Regions from separate parts of the Vibrio sp. NH-7 genome, predicted to be linked through region 1. Evidence: predicted binding sites of a transcription regulator. Region 1 holds the regulator's gene; the other holds the start of a gene.
The links. The regulator PurR, encoded in region 1, represses purine synthesis genes. The targets are predictions, from matches to a motif close to TNANGNAAACGTTTNCNTNA.
Positions count from the first base shown of each region.

Region 2: the regulator PurR is predicted to act here: its motif matches at 2,582-2,601, upstream of ACUALS_RS10910 (NCS2 family permease).

Region 1 is NZ_CM132187.1:1,068,074-1,075,615, reverse strand. Features, by position in the region: gene cmoM (tRNA uridine 5-oxyacetic acid(34) methyltransferase CmoM) at 1-714, opposite strand, end outside; gene elyC (envelope biogenesis factor ElyC) at 828-1,634, shown strand; gene torR (two-component system response regulator TorR) at 1,683-2,396, opposite strand; gene torD (molecular chaperone TorD) at 2,632-3,279, shown strand; gene purR (HTH-type transcriptional repressor PurR) at 3,495-4,502, shown strand; cyclic di-GMP riboswitch class I at 4,648-4,734, shown strand; gene ACUALS_RS05090 (TfoX/Sxy family DNA transformation protein) at 4,936-5,529, shown strand; gene ACUALS_RS05085 (TVP38/TMEM64 family protein) at 5,700-6,395, shown strand; partial or broken gene ACUALS_RS05080 (putative signal transducing protein) at 6,392-6,696, shown strand; gene ACUALS_RS05075 (alpha/beta fold hydrolase) at 6,693-7,496, opposite strand.
Region 2 is NZ_CM132187.1:2,349,847-2,357,388, forward strand. Features, by position in the region: gene frsA (esterase FrsA) at 1-494, opposite strand, end outside; gene ACUALS_RS10905 (xanthine phosphoribosyltransferase) at 593-1,057, opposite strand; gene ACUALS_RS10910 (NCS2 family permease) at 1,272-2,561, opposite strand; gene ACUALS_RS10915 (aminoacyl-histidine dipeptidase) at 3,591-5,063, shown strand; gene ACUALS_RS10920 (ATP-dependent zinc protease family protein) at 5,344-5,784, shown strand; gene rimK (30S ribosomal protein S6--L-glutamate ligase) at 5,784-6,689, shown strand; gene ACUALS_RS10930 (succinylglutamate desuccinylase/aspartoacylase family protein) at 6,649-7,542, shown strand, end outside.

The DNA of each region.
Region 1 (7,542 bases):
TTGTTTTTCTAAAGCCAATACATCTTCATACTGGTAATCCCCTGTGTATTCCATATTCCCTATGTAATCACTAAAACAACGAATTCCAGATTTGCCACAGATTTCAAACCCAGCATCTTCTATCCATTGGTAGACGTCTTCTGGTTTTAAGCCTTTCTGTGGCTGTAATTTAAATCGTTTCCGATGTGGCATGCCCTCAAGAACATGAGGAATATTGCCACAAACCACATTTTTGTAGACCAAGCCGTGATGGTTGTAGAACATGATGGATGCCGCGCCATCAGATTTCACTTGCTCTAGTACTTTTTCTAGCGCCGTTTTCGGGTCGACTAACCACTCCATCACCGCATGGAACATCACCATATCAACTGGACTATCGAGATGTTGACCAATTTCTTGGACTGGAGAATGAATCAAGCGATACTGCTCAAGCAAGTTATTTTTTTCAATATCCTGTTTCGCCAGTTGCAGCATTTCCGAAGATAGATCACATAACGCGACTTGGTGTCCGAGCTTGGCAAGCTTTTGCGACATTTGTGCTAATCCACCACCTGCATCCAATATCGTTAATTCACGTTTGTCGCCGTCAATAGAAGACAGTAGTTGCTCTAAGTCTTCCCAAACAATGACTTGGCGAATCTCTCCTTTATCGGAGCCGTAAATATTTTTTGCAAATTTGTGGGCAATATCGTCGAAATTACGGTCTTCAGTCACAGCAGCTTAGGGTATCATGTCCAATCGTGCTGCTATTCTGTCACAAGAAAAGCAGGAATAAAGAGGGTTTCTCTTAAAAAATAATCAACTGATGTTTTTTCGGACTATTTAGTATGTTTGAGCTGAAAAAAGTGGTTTCTTCTCTTCTGATGCCGCTACCGGCAATGCTTATCATCGGCCTATTGGGCTTGATGTTGATCATGTTCACTCGAAATCAAAAGACCGGCTGTTTTATCGTTCTTTTCTCTTTTATTGGTATGTTCCTTATTGCGTTTCAGCCAGTCTCCTCACGGCTATTGATGCCACTTGAGCGTCAATATTCTGCGTTCTTTCCCGTTGACGAGTCGATTGATTACGTGATGGTACTAGGCAGCGGCCATGTGGTGGATGACAAAATCCCACCAACGTCCGAGTTAAGCCGCACAGGTTTAATGCGCCTTGCTGAAGGCATTCGTGTTATGCGTATTTATCCTGGTTCGAAGCTCATATTGTCGGGTTACTCGGGAGAATCAGACATAAGCAATGCTCGCATGATGGCCAAAGTGGCACTCGCTCTAGGCGTGTCTAAATCTGATATTATTTTGCTTGAGACTGCAAAAGACACATGGGAAGAAGCACGCCAAGCTGCCGCCTTTGTGAAACACAAGAAAATGGTCGTGGTGACTTCCGCGAGCCACATGAAACGGGCATTAAACGAGTTTCACTCAGCGGGCTTAAAACCCTACCCTGCACCAACAAACTACTTAGCTCACGATAACGTTACAGAGCCTTGGTCTAAGTACACACCCAAGGCAGTCTACCTAGAGCAAACCGAACGCTACTGGCATGAGACACTAGGAATCTTGTGGCAAAAACTCAGAGATTGGGCGTCGGAGTATGAGGAACAACACGTCATCGAAGCTCCAGAAAGCCAACTATAAAACAAAAAAACCGAGGTACATGCCTCGGTTTTTTACTCAATTCAAGGGTTAGTCCCCAGCAAACATGTAACCTTCACCGTGAACCGTCACAAAAATTTGAGGGTTCTTAGGATCAAATTCCATCTTAGCGCGCATGCGACGAATGAGAACATCGATCGTACGATCGTTTGGTGCATCCACTCGATGGCTAATCATGTTCAAAATGCGCTCACGGCTCAATACTTGATTTGGGTAAGACGACAGCGCAACCAGCAGTTCATACTCAGCTTTAGTCAACTTCACTGGTTCACCAGCACGACTTAACGCTCGTCGTTGAACATCAAATGTCCACTCACCAAAGCGTACTATGTTGCCATCTTGTTTGTCTGCATCGACCGTGCCTGATGAATTGCGCGCTGCCGAAATACGCCACAGCAAGTTTTTGACACGAACTAACAACTCTCTTAGCTCAAATGGTTTTGTGACATAATCGTCGGCGCCCATTTCTAGACCGACAATCTTATCAATGCTATCCGTGCGTCCTGTAACCAGGATAATCCCAATGTCTGACTGACTGCGAAGTTCGCGTGTTAGCATCAAACCATCCTCTCCAGGAAGATTGATATCCAACATCACTAAATCTATCGCATTGTTTTGTAGTGAATCACGCATTTGCTCGCCACTTTCGGCTTCGCTTACGTGGTAACCTTCATTCTGAAAGTAACCAACTAGCTTGCTGCGAGTTACTGCGTCATCTTCTACAACTAATACGTGATAGCTCATTTACACCACTTATTTACATTGGTCATCGTTCTAACGAGTATTCTATTCATAAACAGTAACATTTCTAGTATTTGTTACTTTAAAACCAAGAAAGATGATTTTTTCTTGATTCAAGACAAACCTAGGTCATCTGTTCATATTTTTCCATTTTTAGACTCAATTCTATACAGCTGACATTATCGCTGTTCATCTTTATTGGGTACACTAAACGCAGTTATTTTAGGAGCCTGACCTAATGCAAGAAATTAAATCATTCAATGAAAAACGCGCGGAAATCTATTGGTGGCTATCGAGCTTATTGGCGAAAGAGCTCACTCAAGAGGCGTTAGACCAATACCATTCAGCCGAGATTCGTTCGTTTCTCTCTGGGCTTGGCGACAACCCAGACCTAAAACCTTCTGTCGACAACTTAGTTGATGCACTAAATCGACTTATGGACCGTGAAGACGCGCAACTTGAGTTAGCCGCAGATTTTTGCGACTTGTTCCTTAAATCAGACAGAGACTCTGCCCTTCCATATGCCTCTATGTATGTGGGCAAAAGCGGACTACTTAATGACGAGCCAGCAAGAGAAATGGAAGCACTAATGCAAAAGCATGGCGTCCAAGTTGATGAAAGCCTAAACGAACCTGCGGATCATATCGCGATTGAACTCGACTTCCTTGGTAATCTGATTATTCGCTCGAATGAGCTTGAAAGTGATGGTGAAATGGAAAACGCACTTGAAGAGCAAGACAAGTTCATCAACCACGCACTACTTAATTGGGTGCCAAAGTTCGCCGCTAAGTGCAAAGCTTTAGATGATTTCGGATTCTACTCTGCCATTGTGATGTTAATGGTTGCGTTTATGGAACTTGACTCTCGCTACCTAAAAGGCGAATAAATACGAGCTTTTGTGACCACGAGCAGGGAACAAAAACGTTTTTATTTGCGCTTAGTTTGTTTGCGGTCTAGAATCGTGACCGCAAACGATAAAAATGAACGAATTAAATACAAACCGCTAATTATAAGCGGTTTTTGTGTTTCTGATACTTTCTGCCAGATTATCCTACACTTAGGAATATTGTTTCGTGGCAGTCATCGACAGGACAAAACCTTATGGCCACCATAAAAGACGTAGCGCGCTTAGCCGGCGTATCAACAACTACTGTATCTCACGTAATTAATAAAACGCGTTTTGTTGCCGAAGCGACCCAAGAAAAGGTCATGGAAGCAGTAACAGAGCTAAACTATGCGCCTAGTGCCGTTGCTCGAAGCTTAAAGTGTAATACAACACGAACGATTGGCATGCTGGTGACTCAATCAACAAACCTCTTCTTTTCAGAAGTTATTGATGGTGTTGAGAGTTACTGTTACCGCCAAGGTTACACGCTGATTTTGTGTAATACCGGCGGCATCTATGAGAAGCAACGCGATTATATCCGCATGCTTGCAGAAAAGCGCGTAGACGGCATCTTGGTAATGTGTTCTGACCTCACAGAAGAACTCAGCGAAATGCTTGACCGTCATAAAGACATTCCTAAAGTGGTCATGGACTGGGGTCCTGAGAGCTCACAAGCTGACAAAATCATCGACAACTCAGAAGAAGGCGGCTATCTAGCGACTAAATACCTGATTGAGCGTGGCCACAAAGATATTGCTTGTTTGAGCGGGCACTTCGAAAAAGCAGCATGTCAGGAGCGTATCGCAGGCTTCAAGCGAGCAATGAACGAAGCGAACTTGGCAGTTGATGAAGACTGGATCCTTGAAGGTAACTTTGAATGTGACACTGCAGTCCTAGCCGCAGACAAGATTGTTGCAATGGATAAACGCCCGAGTGCCGTTTTCTGCTTCAATGATACGATGGCACTGGGTCTAATGAGCCGCCTACAACAAAAAGGTATCCGCATTCCAGAAGATATGTCCATTATTGGTTACGACAACATCGAGTTAGCGGAATACTTCTCTCCACCGCTCACGACTGTTCACCAACCGAAACGACGTGTCGGTAAGAACGCGTTCGAAATTTTGTTAGAGCGTATCAAGGACAAAGAACACGACAAGCGAGTGTTTGAGATGCACCCTGAAATTGTCGAGCGCTGTACCGTGCGCAACCTCAACAAATAACATCATCACTCAGCGCCTGACTCTTTGATTAATTATCAGTCAGGCGCATATAACCCGCCAAATTACTGGACTAAGATCACATTTACTCACTACAAGTGTGATACTTACCTCAAATATTATTTATTCTTAACTTGTTCGATCAATGCCACGAACAGGGCAAACCATTTCGAAAGGATGGGACGCAAAGCCTCCGGCCTTAAGTATACTTATACAAGGTAGCGGGGTTGCCGATGGCAAAAATGCAAAACTAGTACATTAAGCTTTCTCGTAAACTGGACGCGTCTCAATACTGAGTATGAGCAGACATGGAATTCGTCGAGATTTTACGAAGTGTTTTCTTGTATGACACCTTACTGACAAAATTTCTGCATTATTTTGCTAATCTCTCGGACCTGAATTGGTGGCGTATACATATACACCGAGAAAATACAGCATGGATAAACCAATACTTAAAGACTCAATGAGACTATTTGAGCAACTTGGTCAAATTAAGTCTCGTTCAATGTTTGGCGGCTTCGGCATATTCGCAGATGAGACGATGTTTGCTTTAGTGGTCAACGATAAGCTTCATGTAAGAGCGGATGCTCAGTTAATCAAACAGTGCAATGCCCTTTCTTTGGAACCCTACGTCTACAAAAAACGTGGTTTTCCCGTTGTGACTAAATATTTTGCTTTAAGCGATGACATTTCCTCAGACAATGAAAAAACACTGGCATTGGCAAGACAAGCGCTGATCGCAGCAAAAGAAGAGAAAAAAGTACAATCGAAAGCGAAACCAAATCGCTTGAAAGACCTACCCAACCTGCGCTTGGCAACGGAAAGAATGCTAAAGAAAGCCGGGATTGACGATGTCGAATCTTTAGAAGAAGCGGGCGCTGTTAAAGCGTACAAGGCGATTCAATCGACACACTCAGCAGAAGTGAGCGTTGAACTGCTGTGGGCACTAGAGGGAGCAATCAGGGGCACACATTGGTCTGTTATACCACAAAGCCGAAGACAAGAACTACTGAATAAATTGAGCAACTAGCTCAATCAATCGATGAAAAAGCCAGCACTTGCTGGCTTTTTTAGTCTCTAAGGAAATATTTTCTTCTCGCTCTCGTTCTTATTGTCTATATCAATCATTCCCTATACTAACTTAAGTATGTAACTATAGGGTCAGAGTTATCCTTGCGAAGAGTATTAAAGGACGCGATTATGAATAAAAAATTGATCTTGGGGATAGTCTTAGTTGCGCTTATCGCCTTTCTGGCGATGAACTTTGGACAATACCTGACGCTTGAAAATGCGAAAGCTCAGCAGCTTGCACTCTCAGATTACATCAGCGAAAACTTCGTCTTCGCCGCATTGACTTACTTTTTCGCCTACGTCGCCATAACCGCGTTTTCCATTCCTGGAGCAGCCGTTGTTACGCTTCTGGGCGCTGCGCTCTTTGGGTTTTGGACAAGTTTGCTGTTGGTCTCTTTCGCCAGCACCATTGGTGCCACGCTCGCCTTTTTAAGCAGCCGTTTCCTATTGCGAGACTGGGTGCAAGGAAAGTTTGGCGATAAGCTGAGTGCGATTAACCAAGGTGTAGAGCGTGATGGGGCGTTTTATCTATTCTCACTAAGGTTGATTCCTGTCTTCCCTTTCTTTCTTATTAATTTACTCATGGGATTAACGCCTATTTCGGTAGCTCGATTCTATTTTGTCAGCCAACTAGGTATGTTACCCGGCACAGCCGTTTACTTAAATGCGGGTACTCAGTTAGCGCAAATCGAGAGCCTTTCTGGCATTGTCTCGCCTTCTGTCTTAGCGTCATTTGCTTTACTGGGTCTTTTCCCAGTCATTGCGAAATGGGTCATGAATAAAATTAAATCATCGCCATCCGCACAAAATGGCTCGGCGTCATGAAAATCTACTCAGCGAGTAATCCCCCCGAAGCTCACATTGTCTGTGAGCTTTTAAAGTCTCAAGACACAGCTGTGAAGTCCGTGGTGAAGGGATATTCGGGTTGCAGGGAGAAGTCCCATTTGGTGAAAACAGCGAGCCTTATGTTTGGCTTTTAGAACCAAATAAGTGCAATAAGGCGAATGAGATCATCGACCAATTTAGGACAATGCAAAATGGTAGTGACTGGCACTGCAGTCAATGTGGAGAAGTCAACGAATCACAATTTGGGGTTTGCTGGCAATGCGGCACCGCGGCAGATTAAGTCGCCTTAATTTGCTGTTGTATAAAGGCAATCGAATGCTGATTGAACTCTTCCGGACGCTCTACATTACATACATGTCCACAATCAGGAATCTCAAGCAATTGACTCTGTTGGTGAACGGCAACCATCTCTTTCACTGGCTTAATAAACATGTAGTCTCGCTCTCCCATTAGATACAGCGTCGGAATTGGCAATTCTCTATCTTTGAAATACTTCATTAATGGGTTTACTTCTGCCGTGAGTATAAACCAGCGCTTAAACTCTTTCTGACACAGTTTTTTGGCTTCGCGGATAAACAGGTGACGTGATTCTTTCTGTGTACGCTGTGGCATTACAATATAAGCAAACAAGCTGTATAACCACATATAAGGCACGATGTGTTTACATAAGTTGCCCAGACGCACCAACACTTGTGAACGCGTATTCAGGCGTGTTACTGCCCCACCCAGCACCATGGATTTCACTCGCTCCGAAGCAAGCTCTGCGATATTTCTTACGATGATCGTGCCTAAAGACATCCCAACGAAGTGTGCTGATCGAATCTTGAGATGATCCAGAACTTGGAGAATGTCTTGCGTGACCGCCTTAAACGTGTAGCGGTTCGCCATGATCTCCTTTAGCAGCTGATTTGATCGCCCGTGCCCTCTTAGGTCTATGAGCAACAAATTGAAGTGCTGCTTGTACGCTTTGATTTGTTTGAACCAAATAGACGAACTGCCTCCGGCTCCATGCACAAAAACCACCCACTCATTGCTTGTTGGGTGTTCAAATGTTTTGTGAAATAGCATTTCAGAGTTCATAGTGACGTTCAGAGTTTCTTACTGGAATAACTTGGAAGCAGAAGAT
Region 2 (7,542 bases), 1.3 Mb from region 1:
TTCGTCTTCTTGGTCGCTTCGGTATATGCAGAACTTGCTAAAACTTGCGCCTGAGTCGCCAGATTATCGTTTTTTAGATGCGGATAGCCGGCAATGCTAAAACAGAGTGACGCATTAAAAAGCTCATCAGCCGCTTCTTCGCCCTTCAGTTGCGATGAACGCTTTTGGTGAAGCATGCCGAGCTTCGTCCACTCGTAGGTCCAGTTGCCACTGTGATACCCCATGACGGTGTCTAACCACTCTTCATGAGTTCGGGAATGCTTCGAAGCTGCGATTTTGGCAAGCACTGCTTCAATCTCGATTGGATCTAAGCCTTGCCACGTCCATTGCATTCGACGCAAATTTCGATACCACTTGTATCCGTCACTCTCACGCTTTTCATCCAAGAAGCTCTGGCTACTTGGCATATATCGAGTCAGTTCCGAGGTTTCTTTCGCTTGCTTATGATTCGCAAACAACGTTTCAGAGAGATTCTTGCTGACTTCCTCAGACATGGGCTTAACCTAGTAAATGTGCTTTTCTAAATTGTATAAAAAAAAATGGCCCAATAAAGGGCCATTTATCAAGAATCAGCGGCATTGTGCCATTTTGATTACTTTTGTTTGCGGTTGATTGGCTCAACGTACTGGATAGACATGTCCCATGGCTGCTCAATCCATGTATCTTGAGCAATATCTACCACGTAATCGTCTAGCAGTTCTACTCCAGCAGGTTTTGCACAAACAGCAATCAATTTTGCTTTCGGGTACATTTCACGTAACTTACGTGCGGTATCACCACTGTCCACTAGGTCTTCCACGATCAGGAAGCCTTCGCCGTCACCTTCAGGTGCTTTTACAACAGTCATATCACGTTGGTGGTCGTGGTCATAGCTTGAGATACAAATCGTATCAACGTGACGAATACCGAGCTCACGAGCAAGAATTGCCCCTGGAACTAAACCACCACGGCTTACTGCCCAAATACCTTTCCACTGCTCCGCTGGCATCTGCTTCTCAGCCAACTCACGACAGAATGTGTGCATTTGGTCCCATGTGATAATGAATTTCTTAGCCATTGTAATAACCTAATAATTTGAAAAATCCGCATCCCCACAAAGCGTGACTGTCGGTTTGGAGTGCTTTAGCAAGTTGGGGAAAAGCTACGCAAACGTTTATTTTAACGGATGAGACTGGTAATACCAATGATTAACCTCTCCTCAAAACGAAAAAACATCGCTACAGCAGAGAAACAGCCATAGCGATGCTCAAAAATGTGATAGGTAAGTCTAATTAAGCAAACAAGTACTTAAGAATGAAGACTGCAGAAAGAACCCACACACTGATTGAAACTTCACGACCACGGCCACTCAACAGTTTAATCGCTGCGTAAGAGATAAAGCCAAGCGCGATACCTTCAGCAATTGAGTAAGTTAATGGCATTAGAAGACAAGTCACTACGACTGGAGCCGCTTCTGTTAGATCACGCCAGTCAACACTTACCAATCCAGACATCATTAGGATCGCAACGTAGAATAGCGCACCCGCTGTTGCGTAAGCTGGGATCATGCCCGCCAATGGTGAGAAGAAAAGAGCCAGAAGGAACAATACCCCTACTACGACAGCAGTAAGACCAGTACGACCACCAGCAGCCACACCAGCTGTTGATTCAACGTACGATGTTGTACTTGATGTACCAATCATCGCACCAACTGACGTCGCGGTAGAATCAGCCAGTAACGCTTTGCTTAAACGCGGTAATTTGCCATCTTCTTTAATAAGGTCCGCTTTTTGCGCAACGCCAACCAGAGTACCTGCCGTATCGAATAGGTCAACGAACAGGAATGCGAACACCACAGAAATCATACCCACCTCGAAGACATCAGCGATGTTCATTTGCATGAATGTTGGTGCAACACTTGGTGGCGTAGACATAATACCGCCCCACTGAACATCACCCAACATCAAACCAATCACTGTAATGATCAAAATTGCAATCATTACCGCGCCACGAACGCCTCGGTAGACAAGACCAATGGTCAAAAAGAAGCCAAGAGCAGCAAGAGCAGGCTGGAGACCAGTGATATGACCAAGACCAACCAAGGTTGCTGGATTGTCGACAACAATGCCTGAGTTTTGCAGGCCGATAAATGCCAAGAACAAACCGATACCTGCAGAAATGCCAGTACGAAGAGACATCGGGATCGAGTTGATGATCCACTCACGAACCTTAAAAATACTCAAGGCCATGAAGATGAGACCTGAGACAAATACAGCCCCAAGCGCAACCTGCCATGAATGCCCCATACCTAGAACAACACCGTAGGTAAAGAAGGCATTTAAGCCCATACCTGGAGCAAGCGCGATAGGATAATTCGCAACAAAACCCATAATGAAACAGCCAATTGCCGCAGCAAGACAGGTAGCGACAAACACAGCGCCTTTATCCATACCTGCATCTGCTAACATTGCTGGGTTAACAAAGATAATGTAGGCCATGGTTAAAAAGGTGGTAACACCCGCAATGATCTCAGTTTTAACGTTCGTGCCGTTTTCACTGAGTTTGAACAGTTTTTCGAACATGATCGAATCCTAAAAGGGTAAAAAGTAAACGGTTGCGTAATCGATTGGCCGGAATTATAAAGTTATAAAATTTCAAATTCCAGATAGAATTAACACTCTAATCAACATTTCTACCAACCAGTTTGTCTATTTAAGATCAACCGACCAATCTAGTGTAAAAATACCCGATAAAATTCAATCACTAAGACTGCGAACCATATAAAACACTGTTCGGTGTTTTTTTATACTTATGAGAAAAATTACCAGTTGGATTTGTGTAAGAAGCGCGGAGGGAATATGTGTTTATGCGAATAATATGCAGGGAACTCAAAGCGATAGAAGAAACACTTTATCGGTGTGCACTTTTTAATCGGAAAGCAAAAGGGATAAAAAAACGCCACTCAATTTGAGTGGCGGTTGAATCATGTCAGCTATATAGGAGCTGTAAAAAAATTCCAATATATAGGGGTGAACAAACTTGTTCGAGAGTCACAAACTTGGATTAGTATCCGAAGCTTGTTGGGTAAGTAAAGCTGCCTGTGTAAACTGAGCTGTTTAGCCAGAACGCTGCACTTGGTAAACCTTTCATAACTATCACCTTCTAAATCAATGAAAACTAAATAAACACTATTGATTTCTCGGTTCCTTGGAGGCGACAAATCGGACTCATCCTTTGAGCATTTTCTCTTCGCTTTCGAAGTTGGTGTAAATATACCCCAAAGAAATTTAATTACAAGCACAAAAGTGATAAAAGTCACAAAAAGTTCACCAATTGACTTAGATCAAACAAATATTGTAATTTAATTACAGTTATATCAATTTATTATTTTTGTTTCTTACACCTGATAAGAGTCCGGTAACATAAGCATTGCAGATAAAATCAGTATTCTGTGATAGCAGCGAAACAAATCCTCACTTCTTTCTCTACACCCGCATCTCGGAGAGTGCTATTCTGTGCGTCTACTTAATAGGTCACATCTAGATTAATCATCTGAAATTTGAAATGTTGAAGTCATAAGATCTGGCATTATTCTTTATAAGGAGTCATCCGTGTCTGAATTCCATTCTGAAATCAGCAACTTATCACCTGCTCCACTATGGCAGTTTTTCGATAAGATCTGTTCCATCCCTCACCCTTCTAAACATGAAGAAGCGCTTGCCCAATACATTGTCAATTGGGCGACAGAGCAAGGTCTAGACGTTCGTCGTGATCCAACAGGCAACGTGTTCATTAAAAAACCAGCAACACCGGGCATGGAAAACAAGAAAGGCGTCGTTCTGCAAGCGCACATCGATATGGTGCCGCAGAAGAATGAAGACACCGATCATGACTTCACTAAAGATCCAATCCAACCGTATATCGATGGCGAATGGGTAACAGCGAAAGGGACGACTCTGGGTGCTGACAATGGCATGGGCATGGCATCGTGTCTCGCAGTACTTGCCTCTACAGATATTAAGCACGGTCCAATCGAGGTTCTGCTGACGGTTGATGAAGAAGCAGGCATGACAGGCGCGTTTGGTCTTGAGGCAGGTTGGTTGGAAGGTGAGATCCTTTTGAACACTGACTCAGAGCAAGAAGGCGAAGTCTACATGGGTTGTGCGGGTGGTATCGACGGTGAAATGACTTTCGATATCAAGCGTGAAGCAATCCCAGCAGGTTACGTGACTCGTCAACTAGTGCTAAAAGGCCTAAAAGGTGGTCACTCTGGCTGTGATATTCATACAGGTCGTGGTAACGCAAATAAATTGGTTGCACGTTTCCTTGCAGGTCACGCCCAAGAGCTTGATCTTCGTCTAGTGGAGTTCCGTGGTGGTAGCCTACGTAATGCGATTCCTCGTGAGGCTTTCGTCACTGTCGCGGTTCCTGCTGAAAACGAAGCAAAACTGGCAGAGCTATTTGAGTTCTACACCAACCTATTAAAAACTGAACTCGGTAAAGTCGAAACCGACATTGTTTCTTTTAATGAAGCCATCGACACCGATGCTCAAGTTTTAACCATCGCAGATCAGCAACGCTTCATCGCCGCTCTAAACGCATGCCCAAATGGTGTGATCCGTATGAGCGATGAAATCGAGGGCGTCGTTGAAACTTCTCTGAATGTCGGTGTAATCACCACTGAAGAAGACAAAATTCAAGTTCTCTGCCTTGTGCGTTCTCTTATTGACTCAGGTCGTCAGCAAGTGGAAGGCATGTTGACTTCAGTTGCTGAGTTAGCAGGTGCAAGTATCGAGTTCTCTGGCGCTTACCCTGGCTGGAAACCGGATGCAGATTCTGAAATCATGGCTATCTTCCGTGATATGTACGAAGGCATCTACGGCCACAAGCCAAACATCATGGTAATCCACGCAGGCCTAGAATGTGGTCTATTTAAAGAACCTTACCCGAACATGGATATGGTCTCTTTCGGTCCAACCATCAAGTTCCCTCACTCTCCAGATGAAAAAGTGAAGATTGATACCGTTGCCCTATTCTGGGAGCAAATGGTCGCTCTACTAGAAGCTATTCCAGAAAAAGCGTAAATCATTTCGCATTAGTTAAACTTATCTAAAAAGCCAGCTCAGATTAGCTGGCTTTTTTAATACCTCAGCTTTCCTTTTGATAAATTTTCTTTGTCGTCACGGTGAGTTTTTTTCGTTAGTCACACCGAATCTCGGTTGCTAAATTCCCCCTCCTTGAAGCGCCTATGGGTACATTCTTACTCTCTTCAAGCACAAGACTCGGCACAAATTCGACCGGTCATGTTGGGGATGTTCACTTCACCCGAACATCTTAAATACTCTCTAAAAATATGTTACTGCGATGAAAGAAAAACTATTAGTCGGCTGGCGAGAAACTCTTAGCCTGCCAGGTTTAGGTATTAATGAAATTAACGCAAAAATTGATACCGGAGCCAGGACGTCTTGCTTACACGCGTTCAAAGTAGAGAGCTTTAAAAAGGATGAAGCTCTATGGGTTCGCTTTTGGATCCACCCAAAACAACATGACACGGAATTCGAAACAGTCTGTGAAGCGAAAGTCATTGATGAGCGTATCGTTCGCGATTCAGGTGGCCATGAAGAAGCACGCTACGTGATCGAATCAGAACTGAGTATTGGCGGAAAAAGTTGGCCAATCGAAATTACATTAACTAATCGCGAAAATATGGCTTTTCGCATGTTGTTAGGTCGCACTGCAATGCACGAGCGCATCATTGTCGACCCTGTTGAATCGTTTTTAGTCCCTTTCGAGGAAAGCAAATAATGAAAATTGGTATTCTGTCTCGCAACGCGAACTTATACTCAACAAAGCGTTTAATTGAAGCGGCAGAAAGCCGTGGCCACGAAGTGAAAGTGATTGATGCGCTGCGTTGTTACATGAATATCAACTCAGAGAAGCCAGAAATACACTTCAAAGGTGAAGAGCTATCTGGTTTTGATGCGATTGTTCCTCGAATCGGTGCATCAGTCACCTTCTACGGTACAGCGGTACTTCGCCAATTCGAAATGATGGGCGTATACCCAGTCAATGAGTCGGTCGCCATCACTCGTTCACGTGACAAACTGCGCTCAATGCAACTATTATCACGTAAAGGCATTGGTATGCCGATCACTGGGTTCGCAAGCAAGCCTGATGACGTCAAAGACCTACTTGAAATGGTCGGTGGTGCACCCGTAGTTATTAAGCTACTTGAAGGCACTCAAGGTATCGGTGTGGTTCTCGCTGAAACTCGTAAAGCTGCAGAAAGCGTGGTTGAGGCATTCATGGGGCTAAAAGCGAACATCATGGTGCAAGAGTACATCAAGGAAGCGGGCGGCGCGGATATTCGCTGTTTCGTGATTGGTGACAAGGTGATTGCTGCGATGAAACGCCAAGGTGCAGAGGGTGAATTCCGCTCGAACCTGCACCGTGGTGGCAGTGCATCTTTAATCAAGATCACTCCTGAAGAACGCCGTACCGCCGTCGCAGCAGCGAAAATAATGGGTCTAAATGTGGCTGGGGTAGATCTACTCAGATCAGACCGTGGCCCATTGGTCATGGAAGTAAACTCATCTCCAGGTCTTGAAGGTATTGAGGCCGCAACTGGTAAAGACATTGCTGGAATGATTGTCGAATTTATTGAGAAGAATGCGGCAAGTAAAAGGACAAAAACTCGTGGCAAAGGCTAAAAAGAATAGCGCATTTGAATTTCTCGGCGAGCTTGTCTCGCCGGGTGAACGTAAGGTCATTGAGTTAGAAGCTGCCAAGCTTTATACCCACTCACCTCTATCAATTCCTGTAGAGATCATCAACGGCCGCTTAGCGGGTCCAGTTCTGATGGTGAATGCCGCGATCCATGGTGACGAACTGAACGGTGTCGAAATCGTAAGACAGCTCATCAACACCATCGACGCAAGCAAGCTAAAAGGGACGGTTATCGCCGTTCCTATTGTTAACGTATTTGGCTTTATCCATAAATCGCGTTATCTACCAGATAGACGTGATTTAAACCGCTGCTTCCCTGGCAGTGAGAAAGGATCGCTTGCATCACGCATGGCGCATACTTTCTTCTCTCAAGTAGCGAAGCGCTGTGATTACATTCTGGATTTACATACTGGTGCGATCCATCGTACAAACTTGCCTCAGATCCGTGCTGATCTGAGTAACCCAGAAACCCTAAGAATTGCTCAGGCGTTTGCGACGCCAGTTATCGTCGATGCTCCACTTCGAGACGGTTCTCTGCGCAGCGAAGCTGAACGCCTGGGCATTCCTGTACTGACATACGAAGCGGGCGAAGCACTGCGCTTTGAGCCAATCTGTATCAGTGCAGGTTTCATCGGTGTACAGCGCGTGATGCAAGCCATTGGTATGCTACGCTCAAGCCGTAAAAAGCTGCCACCTCATGTGATTGCAAAATCCACCAGCTGGTTGCGTGCGGAAAGCGATGGTATCTTGCGTACTGTCGTCACACTGGGTGAGAAGGTAGAGAAGGGCCAAGTATTGGCGTACATCAGCGCACCTCTTGGTCACAGTGAAATTGAA